One region of the Bradyrhizobium genosp. SA-4 str. CB756 genome, then DNA from elsewhere that is predicted to be linked to it. Evidence: predicted binding sites of a transcription regulator. Region 1 holds the regulator's gene; each other region holds the start of a gene.
The links. Region 1 encodes PhoB, which activates phosphate uptake and scavenging genes when phosphate is short. Its sites were predicted from a motif close to TGTCATNNANCTGTCAT; they were not measured.
Positions count from the first base shown of each region.

Region 2: BRAGE_RS0137855 (DUF2794 domain-containing protein) is a predicted target of PhoB. The motif match lies at 2,381-2,397, and genes of this name have one in related genera.
Region 3: BRAGE_RS0101740 (phospholipase C) is a predicted target of PhoB. The motif match lies at 1,819-1,835, and genes of this name have one in related genera.

Region 1 covers NZ_KI421499.1:7,512,580-7,517,365, forward strand. The annotation lists gene argF (ornithine carbamoyltransferase) at 1-237, opposite strand, end outside; gene BRAGE_RS0136370 (aspartate aminotransferase family protein) at 237-1,439, opposite strand; gene BRAGE_RS0136375 (GcrA family cell cycle regulator) at 1,894-2,406, shown strand; gene phoB (phosphate regulon transcriptional regulator PhoB) at 2,511-3,218, opposite strand; gene phoU (phosphate signaling complex protein PhoU) at 3,241-3,957, opposite strand; gene pstB (phosphate ABC transporter ATP-binding protein PstB) at 3,969-4,786, opposite strand, start outside; gene pstA (phosphate ABC transporter permease PstA) at 4,784-4,786, opposite strand, start outside.
Region 2 covers NZ_KI421499.1:7,836,854-7,841,639, forward strand. The annotation lists gene BRAGE_RS0137840 (ABC transporter permease) at 1-6, shown strand, start outside; gene BRAGE_RS0137845 (Bax inhibitor-1/YccA family protein) at 277-1,068, shown strand; gene BRAGE_RS0137850 (GNAT family N-acetyltransferase) at 1,290-1,820, shown strand; gene BRAGE_RS0137855 (DUF2794 domain-containing protein) at 1,946-2,317, opposite strand; gene BRAGE_RS0137860 (DUF1223 domain-containing protein) at 2,932-3,708, opposite strand; gene acnA (aconitate hydratase AcnA) at 3,928-4,786, opposite strand, start outside.
Region 3 covers NZ_KI421499.1:360,162-364,947, forward strand. The annotation lists gene BRAGE_RS0101730 (ABC transporter substrate-binding protein) at 1-409, shown strand, start outside; gene BRAGE_RS0101735 (hypothetical protein) at 450-1,625, opposite strand; gene BRAGE_RS0101740 (phospholipase C) at 1,895-3,604, shown strand; gene BRAGE_RS0101745 (cytochrome-c peroxidase) at 3,624-4,786, shown strand, end outside.

The DNA.
Region 1 (4,786 bases):
GGCGCCTGTGAGCATGATCGGCTCGCCGCCGAGCTGGCGCATGGCGACGTCGAACGACACGCGGGTGCGGGTCGAGGGACGCTCGAAGATCATCGCCAGCGTCTTGCCTTCGAGCGGCTTCACCGGCTGGTGCGCCTTCTGCTTCGCCTTCATCGCGGAGGATGCGGCGAGCATGCGCTTGAGCTCCGTCAGCGGCAGCTCGTTGATGTCGAGGAAATGCTTGGGTGAACTGCTCATCAGCTTGCCGCCCGCTTGTTGCCGGCAAGGGCCGTGCAGGCGCGCTCGAGCCGCGCGACGCTATCCTCGATCTCGGTTTCGGTGACGATGAGAGGCGGCAGGAAACGCACGACATTGTCGCCGGCGCCGACCGTGAGCAATTTTTCGTTGCGCAGCGCCGCGACCAGATCGCCGGAGGGCACCACGGCCTTGATGCCGATCAGGAGCCCCTCGCCGCGCACTTCGCTGACGACGTCGGGATGACGGTCGATCACGGAGGCGAGCTTCTGCTTGAGCAGCAGCGACATCTTCTGCACGTGATCGAAGAAGCCGGGCTTGAGCATGACGTCGAGAACGGCGTTCGCAGCCGAGATCGCGAGCGGATTGCCGCCGAAGGTCGAACCGTGCGAGCCGGGCCCCATGCCGGAGGCCGCCTCTGCGGTCGCCAGCACCGCGCCGATCGGGAAGCCGCCGCCGAGCGCTTTCGCCAGCGACATCACGTCAGGCGTCACGCCGGTGCGCCGATGCGCGAACAGATCGCCGGTGCGGCCCATGCCGGTCTGCACCTCGTCAAACGCGAGCAGCAGGCCCTTCTCGTTGCAGAGCTGGCGCAACGCCTTGAGGAAGGCGGGCGGCGACGAACGCACGCCGCCCTCACCCTGGATCGGCTCGATCAGGATGCCGGCGGTCTGCGGGCCGATCGCCTTCTTCACGGCCTCGATGTCGCCATGCGGCACCTGGTCGAAGCCGTCCATCGGCGGACCGAAACCTTCGAGATATTTTGCAGATCCCGTTGCAGCCAGTGTTGCCAGCGTGCGGCCGTGGAAGGCGCCTTCGAAGGTGATGATGCGGTAGCGCTCCGGATGCCCCTTGGAGAAGTGATGATGGCGGACCAGCTTGATCACGCCCTCCAGCGCTTCGGCGCCCGAATTGCAGAAGAACACGAAGTCCGCAAAGCTCTCGCTGCACAGGCGCGCGGCGAGCTTCTCGCCGTCGGGGCTCTGGAACAGGTTCGACATGTGCCACAGCTTCGTCGCCTGCTCCTGCAACGCCTTGACCAGCGCGGGATGGGCATGGCCGAGCGCGTTCACCGCGACGCCCGAAGTGAAGTCGAGATAGCGCTCGCCATTGGTCGCGATCAGCCAGCAGCCTTCGCCGCGCTCGAAACCGAGGTCGGCCCTGGCGAAAACGGGGAGCAAATGCGGCGCGGCGCTGTTGGTCATGACGATCACTTGGATGTTGCGGACGGCTTGAGTGCATTGCGCAACGCACCATTGACCGGCCCGGAAAACGAAACGTGCCGCCTTTTAAGGGCGGCACGTGCGACTATCTTATGCCTGGTGAGACGGGTGTCAATGCCGCCCGAAAGCCCCGGGAAACGCTGAATCCGTAGTCTTGCGGTGCCGATTTTGCGGGATTTTCACCACGGAACATGTGGAAGCGAGTCGGCGGACTCTTGCGCGCGAGTCACGCCATATTGTAGCGTTTGGACTGTCAGATACGACATCTCGTGCAGCAGTTCTGATCCCAAGAGTCCTCATGTACCGGCGTAAACGTTCGGGCGCATCCTGCGTGCCCGGCGAGCCTTAAGGGATTCTGGCGGCACGGGTTTTTCAAGGCTTAGGCATTCGCTGTGAGGCCCCAGGATGGCTGGCCGGCAGCGAGGGAAAGGGTGCAATGACGGTTTTGACCTGGTCCGATGATCGCGTCGAGCAGCTGAAGAAGCTCTGGGAGGCCGGACTTTCGGCCAGCCAGATCGCGGCCGAGCTCGGCAATGTGACCCGCAATGCCGTGATCGGCAAAGTGCACAGGCTCGGCCTGTCCGGCCGCGCCAAGAGCCCCTCATCGGCAGCGCCCCGGCCGCGCAAGGCCCGCCCCGCGCAGCACATGATGCGCGTGAGCCGTCCGATCTCGCGCGGCAACACCGCACTGGCGCAGGCCTTCGAGGTCGAGGTGGAGGCCGAGCCGGTCACCTACGATAACGTGGTGCCGATGAGCCAGCGGCTGTCGCTGCTGGAGCTGAACGAGGCGACCTGCCACTGGCCGGTCGGCGATCCCTCGAGCCCGGATTTCTTCTTCTGCGGCGGCAAGGCGCTTTCCGGCCTGCCCTATTGCGCGCAGCACTCGCGCGTCGCCTACCAGCCGGCGGCGGATCGTCGCCGTGCGCCGGCAAAGCCCGGCACGCGCTGAACGCTGCTTCAAACGACATCGTCCCGGCACGCGACCGGGACGACCCGTGACATAAAAAAGCGCGCCACTTGGCGCGCTTTTATTTTGCTCGCTTGCAATCGTTCTTACGTCTGCTCCGCCTTCGCAAAGCGGTCGTCGAGCGCGTAGCCGGCGCCGCGGACAGTGCGGATCGGGTCCTGCTCACGACCGAGATTGAGCAGCTTGCGCAGGCGGCCGATATGCACGTCGACGGTGCGTTCGTCGATGTAGATGTCACGGCCCCAGACGCTGTCGAGCAGCTGCTCGCGCGAGAACACGCGGCCCGGATGCTCGAGGAAGAACTCCAGCAGGCGATATTCGGTCGGGCCGAGATCGATCGGCCGGCCCGAGCGCGCGACGCGGCGCTTGTCGCGGTCGAGCTCGATGTCGCCATAGGCGAGCACGGTGGCGAGCCGCTCCGGGCTTGCGCGCCTGAGCAGGCCCTTCACGCGCGCCAGCAGCTCCGGCACCGAGAACGGCTTGACGATGTAATCGTCGGCGCCGGTCGCAAGCCCCCGCACCCGCTCGCTCTCCTCGCCGCGCGCGGTGAGCATGATGATCGGCAGCTGCTTGGTCTCCGGGCGGGTGCGCAGCCGCCGGCACAGCTCGATGCCGGAGAGGCCCGGCAGCATCCAGTCGAGCACGATCAGGTCGGGGATGTGTTCTTTGAGACGGGTGTCGGCGTCGTCGCCGCGCATCACCGTCTCGACGTCATAGCCGTCGCCTTCGAGGTTGTAGCGAAGCAGCTCGGTGAGAGCTTCCTCGTCTTCAACCACCATAATGCGTGCGCCCATGGTGTCGTCGCTCCTTGACTCTTCAGCTATTCGGGACCGTTGTGGCAAAGGTCGTCATGTCACCCTTCGGCCGCTTGTCGGTGATCGCCTGGCCCTCGATCATGTAGAACACGGTCTCGGCGATGTTGGTGGCATGGTCACCGATGCGCTCGATGTTCTTGGCGCAGAACATCAGGTGGATGCAGAACGAGATGTTGCGCGGATCCTCCATCATGTAGGTGAGGAGCTCGCGGAACAGCGAGGTGCAGATGGCGTCGACTTCCTCGTCGCCCTTCCACACCGCCATCGCCGCCGGCAGGTCGTGCGCGGCGTAGGCGTCCAGCACCGACTTAACCTGCTGCTGCACGAGGTCGGTCATGTGCTCGAGGCCGCGGAACAGCTTGAGCGGATGGAAGTCCGTCTCCAGCGCCGCGACGCGCTTGCCCATGTTCTTGGCGAGGTCGCCGATGCGCTCGAGATCGGTCGCGACGCGCATCGCGCCGACGATTTCGCGCAGGTCCACCGCCATCGGCTGGCGACGGGCGATGGTGAGAACGGCGCGCTCCTCGATCTTCTTCTGGAGCGCGTCGATCTCGGCGTCGGTCGCGACCACGCGCTGGCCGAGCGCGACGTCGCGGCGGATCAGCGCGTCGACGGAATCGACTATCATGCGCTCGGCGAGGCCGCCCATCTCGGCGACCAGGCGCGTGAGCTCCTGGAGGTCGGTGTCGAAGGCCTTTGCGGTATGTTCAGAACCCATATCCCGTCTCCTCAGCCGAACCGGCCGGTGATGTAATCCTGCGTCCGCCGATCGCTCGGCGACGTGAAGATCTTGCTGGTGTCGTCGAACTCGATCAGCTCGCCAAGATACATGAAGGCGGTCTTGTCAGAGACGCGGGCCGCCTGCTGCATGTTGTGGGTGACGATCGCGATCGTGTAGTTCTCGGACAGCTCCTGGATCAACTCCTCGACCTTGGCGGTCGAGATCGGGTCCAGTGCCGAGCAGGGCTCGTCGAACAGGATCACCTCGGGCCGCACCGCGACGGTGCGGGCGATGCAGAGGCGCTGCTGCTGGCCGCCCGAGAGCGACAGGCCGGACGCGTTGAGCTTGTCCTTGACCTCGTTCCAGAGGGCGCCACCGCGCAGCGCCTTCTCGACGCGGTCGTCCATCTCGGACTTCGAGATCTTCTCGTAGAGGCGGATGCCGAACGCGATGTTCTCGTAGATCGTCATCGGGAACGGCGTCGGCTTCTGGAACACCATGCCAACGCGGGCGCGCAGCAGGTTGAGGTCCAGCTTGGGGTCGAGGATGTTGGTCTGGTCGAGCATCAACTGACCGGTGACGCGCTGGCCCGGATAGAGGTCGTACATCCGGTTGAAGATGCGCAGCAGGGTCGACTTGCCGCAGCCCGACGGGCCGATGAACGCCGTGACGCGGTTGGTGCCGAGCGTCAGGTTGATGTTCTTCAGCGCGTGATGCTCGCCGTAATAGAAGTTGAGGTTGCGCACCGTCACCTTGGCCGGGGCTTCGGGTAGCGGCTGCGAGCCGTGCTGAACGGGCGTACTGACGGTAACTGACATATCGCTCA
Region 2 (4,786 bases), 320 kb from region 1:
TTGTGACAAAATGTAGCGGGATGCCGCGCGGTAGCGGAATCGCACGATTCCTGCGATTAACCACGTCCGCTCGCCAGGATTGTGCCCGAGGGCGACATTCAGCCGCGCGTGGACGGTTGCAGCGAATGTGTTAGTTTCCCACATATCGAATGGGTTCGGAGCCCCCGATTGTTAGCCAAATTTAATGTCGGCAGACATCGGTATCCGGATAGAACTTGACGAACCGGCGGCGTGGCGACCCTCATGCCGGACCGGCCAACCAACGGGAATTCGACCATGTCGGACCTAGACCGTAACTACGCTTCTCCTTTCGGCAGGGCCGCCGGGCGTGTTGACGCCGCGACGGTCGACGCCGGCCTGCGCGCCTACATGCTGCGCATCTACAATTACATGAGCATTGGCCTTGCCATCACCGGCCTGGCCGCGCTCGGTGTCTACCTGGCTGCCGTGACTGACGTCCCGACCGCGGACGCCGTCCGCGTCGGCAAGCTGTTCCTGACGCCGTTCGGCTACGCGATGTTCGTCAGCCCCCTGAAGTGGCTGTTCATGCTCGCGCCGCTCGCGATGGTGTTCGTGATCTCGGCGGGCATCAACCGTCTCGCTCCCTCGACCGCCCAGATCCTGTTCTGGGTGTTCTCGGCGCTGATGGGCATCTCGCTGTCGTCGATCTTCCTGGTGTTCACCCACACCTCGATCGTGCGGGTGTTCTTCATCACCGCGGCGACTTTCGGTGCACTGAGCCTCTACGGCTACACCACCAAGCGTGACCTGACCGGCATGGGCTCGTTCCTGTTCATGGGCCTGATCGGCATCATCATCGCGAGCCTGGTGAACCTGTTCCTGGCGAGCTCGATGCTGCAGTTCATCGTGTCGGTGGTCGGCGTGCTGGTGTTCGCCGGCCTCACCGCCTGGGACACCCAGCGCCTGAAGAACGACTACATCTACGGCTACGCTTCGGCCGGCGGTGACATCGCAGAGCGTGCGGCCATTACCGGCGCCCTGTCGCTGTACCTGAACTTCATCAACCTGTTCACGCTGCTGCTGCAGCTCCTCGGCCAGCGCGACTAAGCGCCAGACGAGAGAACGGACACGAACCCCGGCCGAGAGGCCGGGGTTTTTGTTTGGGGCCCCGGTAGCTCTCCTCGTCATTGCGAGGAGCCCTTGCGACGAAGCAATCCGGAGGCCCTCCGCGGATGCATTTCTGGATTGCTTCGCTACGCTCGCAATGACGACCGGGAGACGGTGGCGGCCCCCTTCCAGCAACCGGGCGAAGCCTCTAGTCTGAGGCCATGTCCGCACCCGATATCAGGCCCACGACCGAGGCCGACCTTCCCGCCATCACCGCCATCTACCAGCAGGCCGTTCGCGAGGGCACTGCGACGTTCGAGCTGGATCCGCCTGACCTAGCCGAGATGACCCGCCGTTACCGCACGCTGGTCGACGGCGGCTATCCCTATTTCGTCGCCATCCTCGACGGCAGCGTCGCCGGCTATGCCTATGCCGGTGCCTACCGGCCACGGCCGGCCTATCGCTTCACGGTCGAGAACTCGATCTACCTCGATCCGAGTTTCCACCGCCGCGGCATCGGCTCGCTGCTGCTGGAGCGGCTGATCACCGAATGCGAGGCGCGCGGCTTCCGCCAGATGATCGCCGTGATCGGCGATTCCGCCAATGCCGGCTCGATCGGCGTGCACACCAGGGGCGGCTTCAAGATGATCGGCACCCACCCCAATGTCGGGCTGAAGTTCGGTCGCTGGCTCGACACGGTGATGATGCAGCGCGACCTCGGCGAGGGCGCGAAGACGGTGCCGGGGAAGTAGGGCCTCGCCACGGCACCGCTCGTAGGGTGGGCAAAGCGAAGCGTGCCCACCATCAGGGCGATTACGGAAAGGTCGTGGGCACGGCGCTTTGCGCCTTTGCCCACCCTACGGCACCGTTCGTGCGGTTAGACCACCGCCAATTTCCGGTCGATCACCAGCAGCACGCGCTCGAGCTCATGGCCGCGGCGCAGGATCAGGCCGGTCGCCGAGATCACGCTGTACATGCCCTGCTTGCGCGCGAGGCGCGGGTCCTTCTCGATGCGGTAGATCGGCACTTCCGAGGCGCGGCGATAGACCGAGAACACGGCGCGGTCCTTCAGGAAGTCGATGGCATAGTCGCGCCACTCGCCGTCGGCGACCATGCGGCCATAGAGATTGAGAATGCGGTGCAGCTCGAGCCGGTTGAACGTCACCCGGTTCGGCTGCGCGTTCGCCGCGACGGGCCGCGCCGCCGCGCGCTGCTCGCTCGGATCGGCATCCTCCGACGTCAGACTCATGGGAGCGCTCCTCATCGCACAGCATGATCGCGCCCGCGAAACCGTCCCAGGGTACCGCGGATCATGACAGTCACATGATCGCGCCAACCGCTCCTCGCCGCAAGGGCTCTTGCAGGAATCCGGGACAGGGCTCTGGGCTCAACCCGCCTGATCGGGTGCGAATTGGACCACACGCAAAAGTGGAACTCTGTCGCGGCAAACCGTCACGGGATCGTTAGCAGGAATCATACTGTCGCCGCTTTTCCGCCCAGTGCCCGCCGCCCTGCATTGCGAAAAGATTCGTGTGCGTTGGCCCGGTCCTTTCGGTTCCGGATTCCCCAGCCCCCCGGGGTCGAACAGGATCGGGTCTGTACGCGCGACAAGGAGGGCCAACGCAAGTTGGTCCTTTTTTGTTTGTGTCGGATTGTTTCTGACGCGCTGTCATTCCGGGGCGCGCCGCTTGGCGCCAGCCCGGAATCCATTTCTCAGCTCGGATTGTGGATCGATGGATTCCGGGCTCGCGCTTCGCGCGCCCCGGAATGACGGGAGACCAGATCTCCTGAGACGATCTCGCGCATACTCTCGCTCTCCACATGAAGAGTTAGAGCGAGTGCGACGCTAGAGAGAAATTCGAATCAATGCAGCGACGTGTACGCTGCGCCCAGCATCGGACCGGGCTTGTCGCGGCTGCCGTCCTGGACATAGACCACCGCGCCGTCGACGCCGTCGCGCGTGAGGTTCTCGAGCGGCACGGTCCAGCTTTCCGGACGGCCAGTCCAGTCGCCGACCTTGAGCAAATTGCGCACCACGTTGTGATAGGTGATCTGCTGTCCGCGATTTTCGCCACGGCTGATCGAGATCGGCACCGATTTGGCGACCGAGCAGATCCAGACCTCGCCATGCGAGACCGCCGGCTCCTTGCTCGCGGCCACCGACACGTTGATCTGCTTGCCCGAGAGCGACATCGTCACCGGCACGCTCATCACGCCACTGCTCTTGTCGGTCTTGCCGATCGCATTCTCGATGCCGGCACGATCGCTGCCGATGACATGCGCCGAGCCATTGACCACGACCTGCGGCGTGTAGACCTCGCGGTCGCCGCGCATGCGCGAATAGGCGCGCTGCCGCGCCGAGAAACGCGAATCCGCCAGCGTGTCCTTCCAGCCGAGATAGTCCCAATAATCGATCGGCATGCTCAGCGCGATGATCGAGGGATCGCTGGAGAGATCGCCGATGATCTTGTCGGCGGGCGGGCAGGACGAGCAGCCCTGCGAGGTAAACAATTCGACAACGGCGCGCGGATCGGCGTGGGCGGGACGGATGATGGCGGCGATGGCGCAGATGCTGAGCGCTCCCGACCAGAGTGCACCGGACCAGCGCGAAACCAGATTAGAAGCCGTCATTGTCGTCATGTCGAACGTCACACATCGTCAGTCGTTGGGGGGAAGCTTATCGCCTGATGGTCACCGTAATCTTACGGGGCGCGGCATGTTCAACCGTCCTGGGCGGGATTTCCGCCGGGCGGGCCCATCTGAAGCATGCCGCAAACGCGCGAAGGCGGCCTTGTGATAGGCCGCCTTCGTTTAACCTTCTACTCACGTCGCAGTGAGCCACCGTTCACAAATTCGCGCTTAGGCCGCGAGCTTGCGCAGCACGTAGTGCAGGATGCCGCCGTTCCGGTAGTAGTCGAGCTCGTCCAGCGTATCGATGCGGCAGAGCAGCGAAACGCGCTGCAGCGAGCCGTCACCGGAGACGATCTCCGCGGTCAGCTTCTGGCGCGGCTTGAGGTCGCCGACGAGGCCACGCAGCGTGACCTTCTCGTCGCCTTTCAGGCCCAGCGACTGCCACGAGGTGCCTTCCTCGAAGGTCAGCGGCAGCACGCCCATGCCGACCAGGTTGGAGCGATGGATGCGCTCGAAGCTCTGGCAGATCACGGCGCGAACGCCGAGCAGACGCGTGCCCTTCGCAGCCCAGTCGCGCGAGGAGCCGTTGCCGTATTCGGCGCCGGCGAACACGACGAGCGGCACCTGCTCCTGCTGATACTTCATCGCGGCGTCGTAGATCGACATCTGCTCGCCGTCGGGCCAGTGCTTGGTCAGGCCGCCCTCGGGGATGTTTCCATCCGCGCCCTTGAGCATGAAGTTCTTGATGCGGATGTTGGCGAAGGTGCCGCGCATCATCACTTCATGGTTGCCGCGGCGCGTGCCGTACTGGTTGAAGTCGGCGGGGCGCACCTGGTGCTCGCTGAGATATTTGCCGGCGGGCGAGGTCAGCTTGATCGAACCGGCCGGCGAGATGTGGTCGGTGGTGATCTTGTCGCCGAACATCGCGAGGATGCGCGCCTCGACGATGTCGGTGACCGGCTCCGGCTCCTTCTTCATGCCATCGAAGTAGGGCGGGTTCTGCACGTAGGTCGAAGACATGTTCCAGCGATAGGTCTCGCTCTCGACAGTCTTGATCTTGCGCCAGTTGGTGTCGCCCTTGAACACG
Region 3 (4,786 bases), 7.2 Mb from region 1:
CAAGCCCGGCTCGACCATCACCAACTTCGCCACGCTCGACCAGGTGGGCATCAAGGTCGCGGCGGTCAACGCCACGACCACCATGCGCGGCGCCGTCGCGCACCTGAAGAATGCGAAAGTCACGGGCTACCAGACCTACGATGAAATATTCGCGCTTTTGAAGAATGGCGAGATCGACGCCTTCGCGCTGTCGCGCGACCAGCTCTACAAGATGGCGCAGAAGATTCCGGGCACGCGCGTGCTCGACGAGACCTTCAAGAAGACGGTGACCGCTGTCGCCGTCCCGCTCGGCCATAGCCAGGCCTTGGCGTTCGTGACCAAGTTCATGACGGATGCGACCACGAACGGCGCGCTCCGCAGGGCCTATGACAACAACGGCCTGAAGGACGCGCCGATCCGCACCGAGTAGGGCAGGCGGCGGCGCAGGGGGCCTGCGCCGTCCGCTGACCTTACGGCTCCGCGGTGCGAATGCCCGCAGGGCTCACCTGCAGCTTGAGCGTCGACGTCTTGGTCAGCGCCTTGCCGTCGAACGAGAAGGCGAGCAGCTCGTTCTCGACCATGCACTGCGCCACGACATGTTTGGAGTCCTTGGACCACACCATGCCCTGGCACCAATGGCCGATCTTGGCTTCCGCAACCGGCGTGAGGTCGGTGCCTGAGATCCGGTAGACCTTGAGCAGGCCGAAATCGTTGAAGAAAGGCGAGGCCGACGGCTTGTTCGAGCCGTTCATGACGGTGACGGAAACGTAGTTGCTGTCCGGGGACATTTTGACGGCCTCAGGCGTCTGTCCGACGGTGACCGTCGTGACGACCCGGATTGGCTTTGCGGTCATGTCGATCAGGCTGATCGTATCATTGTCGCCGCCGCCGGCGCCGACATTGCCGACGACGGCCGCGGCCGCGCCGGTGAGATCGATGTCGTAAGGACGCACACCCGCGGAGAGATCGCGCTTGGCGTACTCGACCTTGCTGCCGTCCACGGTGAGAAGCGAGATCTTGCTGTCGCCGTCGCGGGTGACCAGCGCGGTCGCGCCATCGCGCGAGAACACGGCGTGGCTCGGGCCCGACTTGGCGTCACCGAGCTGGATCTTGCCGCTTGCCGTCAGCGCGTTGCCGCTAATGGTGAAGACCGAAACCGTGCCTTCGCTGCGGTTCGCAACCAGCGCCAGCGTGCCTGCGCGGTTGATTGACACTCCGGCCGCGCCTGCACCGGCCTGCAATGTCGCGAGCACCTTTGGCGGTGTTGATTTGATATCGATCACCGAGAGCTTGTCGTCGGGAATAGTCTTGGTCGCATCCGCCGGATCGACCTTCATCGCGCCTGTCACCAGCGCAAACGAACCATCCGGCGCGATCGCCACGCTCGGTGGCGGGCCGACGACGCTGGCGGGTGCAGGAACCTCGCCCAGCAGTTTCAGCACGCCATCGGTGAGGTCGATCACGCTGACCGTGTCCGGCAGCGGCTGCTTGCGCACCACGGCATTGCCGTTCTCCAGAACCATCTTGCCGTCATTGGCGGTGACGACGATCTCGGCATGGGCGGCGAAACTGGCGAGGCCAGCCAGCGACGTTGCGACAAGGGCTGACGCGGCATGGCGCGTGCGCCTGCGAAGAGCGGCTTTCATGTTTCCCCCTGAGAGCTTGTTCTTGTCCGGCAAAGCTAAATGCAACCGGGCGCGTCACGCAACAATCTGGACGCGATCATTTTTGCCGTCGTGCGGGGAATAAAGCGACATGACGTGGCCCGGCGCGGCGGAGCAGGCGCCTGCCTAAAAAATCTTCGCTCCGCCACTGCGCAAAGTGTCTCGTGCGTCAAACTGACACAGCTCTGTCATTCGCGGTGTTTAGAACATTTCTGATCGTAAACATCCTCATTTCCGGGGCGTCAAAAAAAATGAAATCGAGACTTCTGACGACGGCTGCGATTTTCGCGGCCGCGAGCGCGCTCGCGTGCACTCTTCCCGTCCTCGCCGACGATTTCGGTCGCGATCGCGATCACGGACATGACGATCATCATCGTCATGCGCACGACATCCACACCGAGACGCCTATCAAGCATCTCGTGGTGATCTTCAACGAGAACCGCTCGTTCGACCATTACTTTGCGACCTATCCGAACGCGACCAACCCGACCGGCTCGATCCCCTTCGTTCCGAAGCCGCATACGCCAAAGGTCAACAACCTCGCCAACGCCAATCTGCTGTTGAACAACCCCAACAACAATCCGGCCAACGGCACCGGCGCGACCGACCCGTTCCGCCTCGACCGCACCCAGGCCAACACGCGCTCGCAGAACCACTCCTACACGCCCGAGCAGCAGGCCGTGGACAACGGCAAGGAAGACCTGTTCCCGAAATTCACTGGCCGCGGCACCGCCGGCGGCGCCGGCGCCTTCGCCACCAACGGTCAGGTCATGGGCTATTTCGACGGCAACACCGTCACCGCGCTGTGGAACTATGCCCAGCACTTCGCCATGAGCGACAACAACTGGACCGACACGTTCGGCCCGTCGACGCCCGGCATGCTCGAAGTGGTTGCCGGCCAGACCAACGGCGTGCAGCCGGTGGTCGGCACCACGTCGTCGATCGCCGACGGCCAGGGCGGCCTGACGCTGACCGGCGATACCGATCCGGGTAACGATGCCTGTTCGAGCACGACCAGCACGATGCTGATGGGCGGCAAGAATATCGGCGACCTGCTCACCGCTGAGCATATCAGCTGGGGCAGCTTCATGGGCGGCTTCGACCTGACGCTCAAGAACGCCAACGGCACCACCGGCTGCGCCCGCAGCACGTTCTCCAGCAACGTCAACGGCACCATCGTCGACTACATTCCCCACCACGCCTTCTTCCAGTATCACGCCTCCACGGCGAACCCGTCCCATGCCCGGCCGAGCTCGGTTCATGCGATCGGCCATACCCATGACCTCAACGGCAAGGTCGATCCGGCCAATCACAATTACGACCTCGAAGACCTCTATGCCGCGATCAAGGCCGGCAACTTTCCGGCCGTCTCCTACGTCAAGATGCCCGCCTTCCAGGACGGTCACGCCGGCAACTCCGATCCGCTCGACGAGCAGGCCGGCAATGTCGCTCTGATCAACTTCCTCCAGAAGCAGCCGGAGTGGCGCGAGACCGCCGTCATCATCACCTATGACGACTCCGACGGCTGGTACGACCACCAATACGTCGCGCCGAAAAATGCCTCGTATGATGCGACCGCCGATCAGGTCAACGGCCCCGGCCTGTGCGGTCTCGGTCCTAACAAGCAGCCGGCGCCGAACGGTCTCGGCGGCAAGCCGGTGAACGGCCGCTGCGGTCCGGGCACCCGCGTTCCCCTGATCGTGGTCTCGCCCTACGCCAAGACGAACTACGTCAGCCACAACTACACCACGCAGGCTTCGGTGGTCCGCTTCATCGAGGACAACTGGCTGCATGGCAAGCGCCTGGGTGGCGGCTCGTTCGACGCCACCTCCGGCTCGATCATGGACCTGTTCGACTTCGACCATGATCACAGCCACGACTTGCGGGCTGACGCGCTGTTCCTCGACCCGACCGCCGGCACTGTGATCACCAGCCCGCCGGACGAGCACCACCACCACTAGTCCAACGGGACGCTACGGAATGAACAGCCGCACTCTGTGGCTCCTCGGCGCCGGCCTGCTTTGTCTGGCCGGCGCCGTCTTTGCTGCCGGGACGCAAGGATTGGCGGAGTCGAACCAGGTTGGTGTGAACCCGAATCCGGTTCGTCTCATGCGTCCGCCCGTCGCGCCGTTGTCCGCGATGGCGCTGCTCGGCAAGGAAATCTTCTACGACGCCTCGCTGTCGTCATCAGGCACGCTCTCCTGCGCGTCCTGCCATAGCCCGGATCACGCCTACGGCCCGCCCAACGATGGCCCGGTCATGCTCGGCGGCGCCAATCTGTCACGGCAGGGCGCACGCGCGGTGCCGTCGCTGACCTATCTCGACCGCCACCCGAATTTCAGCATCGGCCCTGACAAGGGCGACGACGACAACATCATCGACCTCGCGCAGATGGCGGCCATCGGCCAGCAGGCGGCGCGCACGACCAAGACCGCGGGCGGCACCGGCGCGTCGGCGAACATCGTGCCGCAGGGCGGCCTGTTCTGGGACGGCCGCGCCGACACGTTGCAAGACCAGGCGATGTTCCCGCTGCTCGATTCCAACGAGATGGACGGCGGCAGCGCCGAGATCGTCGCGGGCAAGCTGCGCAACGCGCCTTACGCTGGCCGCTTCGTCGAGTTGTTCGGCGCCGGTGTGATGAGGAATCAGCGGCTGCTGATTGCGGAGGCGATGTTCGCGGTCGCGCGCTATCAGGTGGAGGAGCCGAGCTTCCATCCCTACACCAGCAAGTACGATTACTGGCTCGAAGGCAAGGCGCGGCTCTCCGAGAGCGAGCTACGCGGCCTGCAATTGTTCAACGATCCCGATAAGGCCAATTGCGCTGGATGCCACGCCTCGGCGCCGACCCGCGACGGCCTGCCGCCACTGTTCACGGATCATCAGTACGAGGCACTCGGCGCGCCGCGCAACGCCGCGCTCGCCAACAATCGCGACCCCAATTATTTCGACCTCGGCGTCTGCGGCCCGCATCGCACCGACATTCCCGAGCAGACGCAATATTGCGGCATGTTCCTGACGCCGACGCTGCGCAACAGTGCGGCGCGGCAAGCCTTCTTCCACAATGGCGTCTTCAGCACCCTTCAGCAGGTGATGGATTTCTACAATTTCCGCGACACCAATCCGGAGAAAGTGTTTCCGCGCTC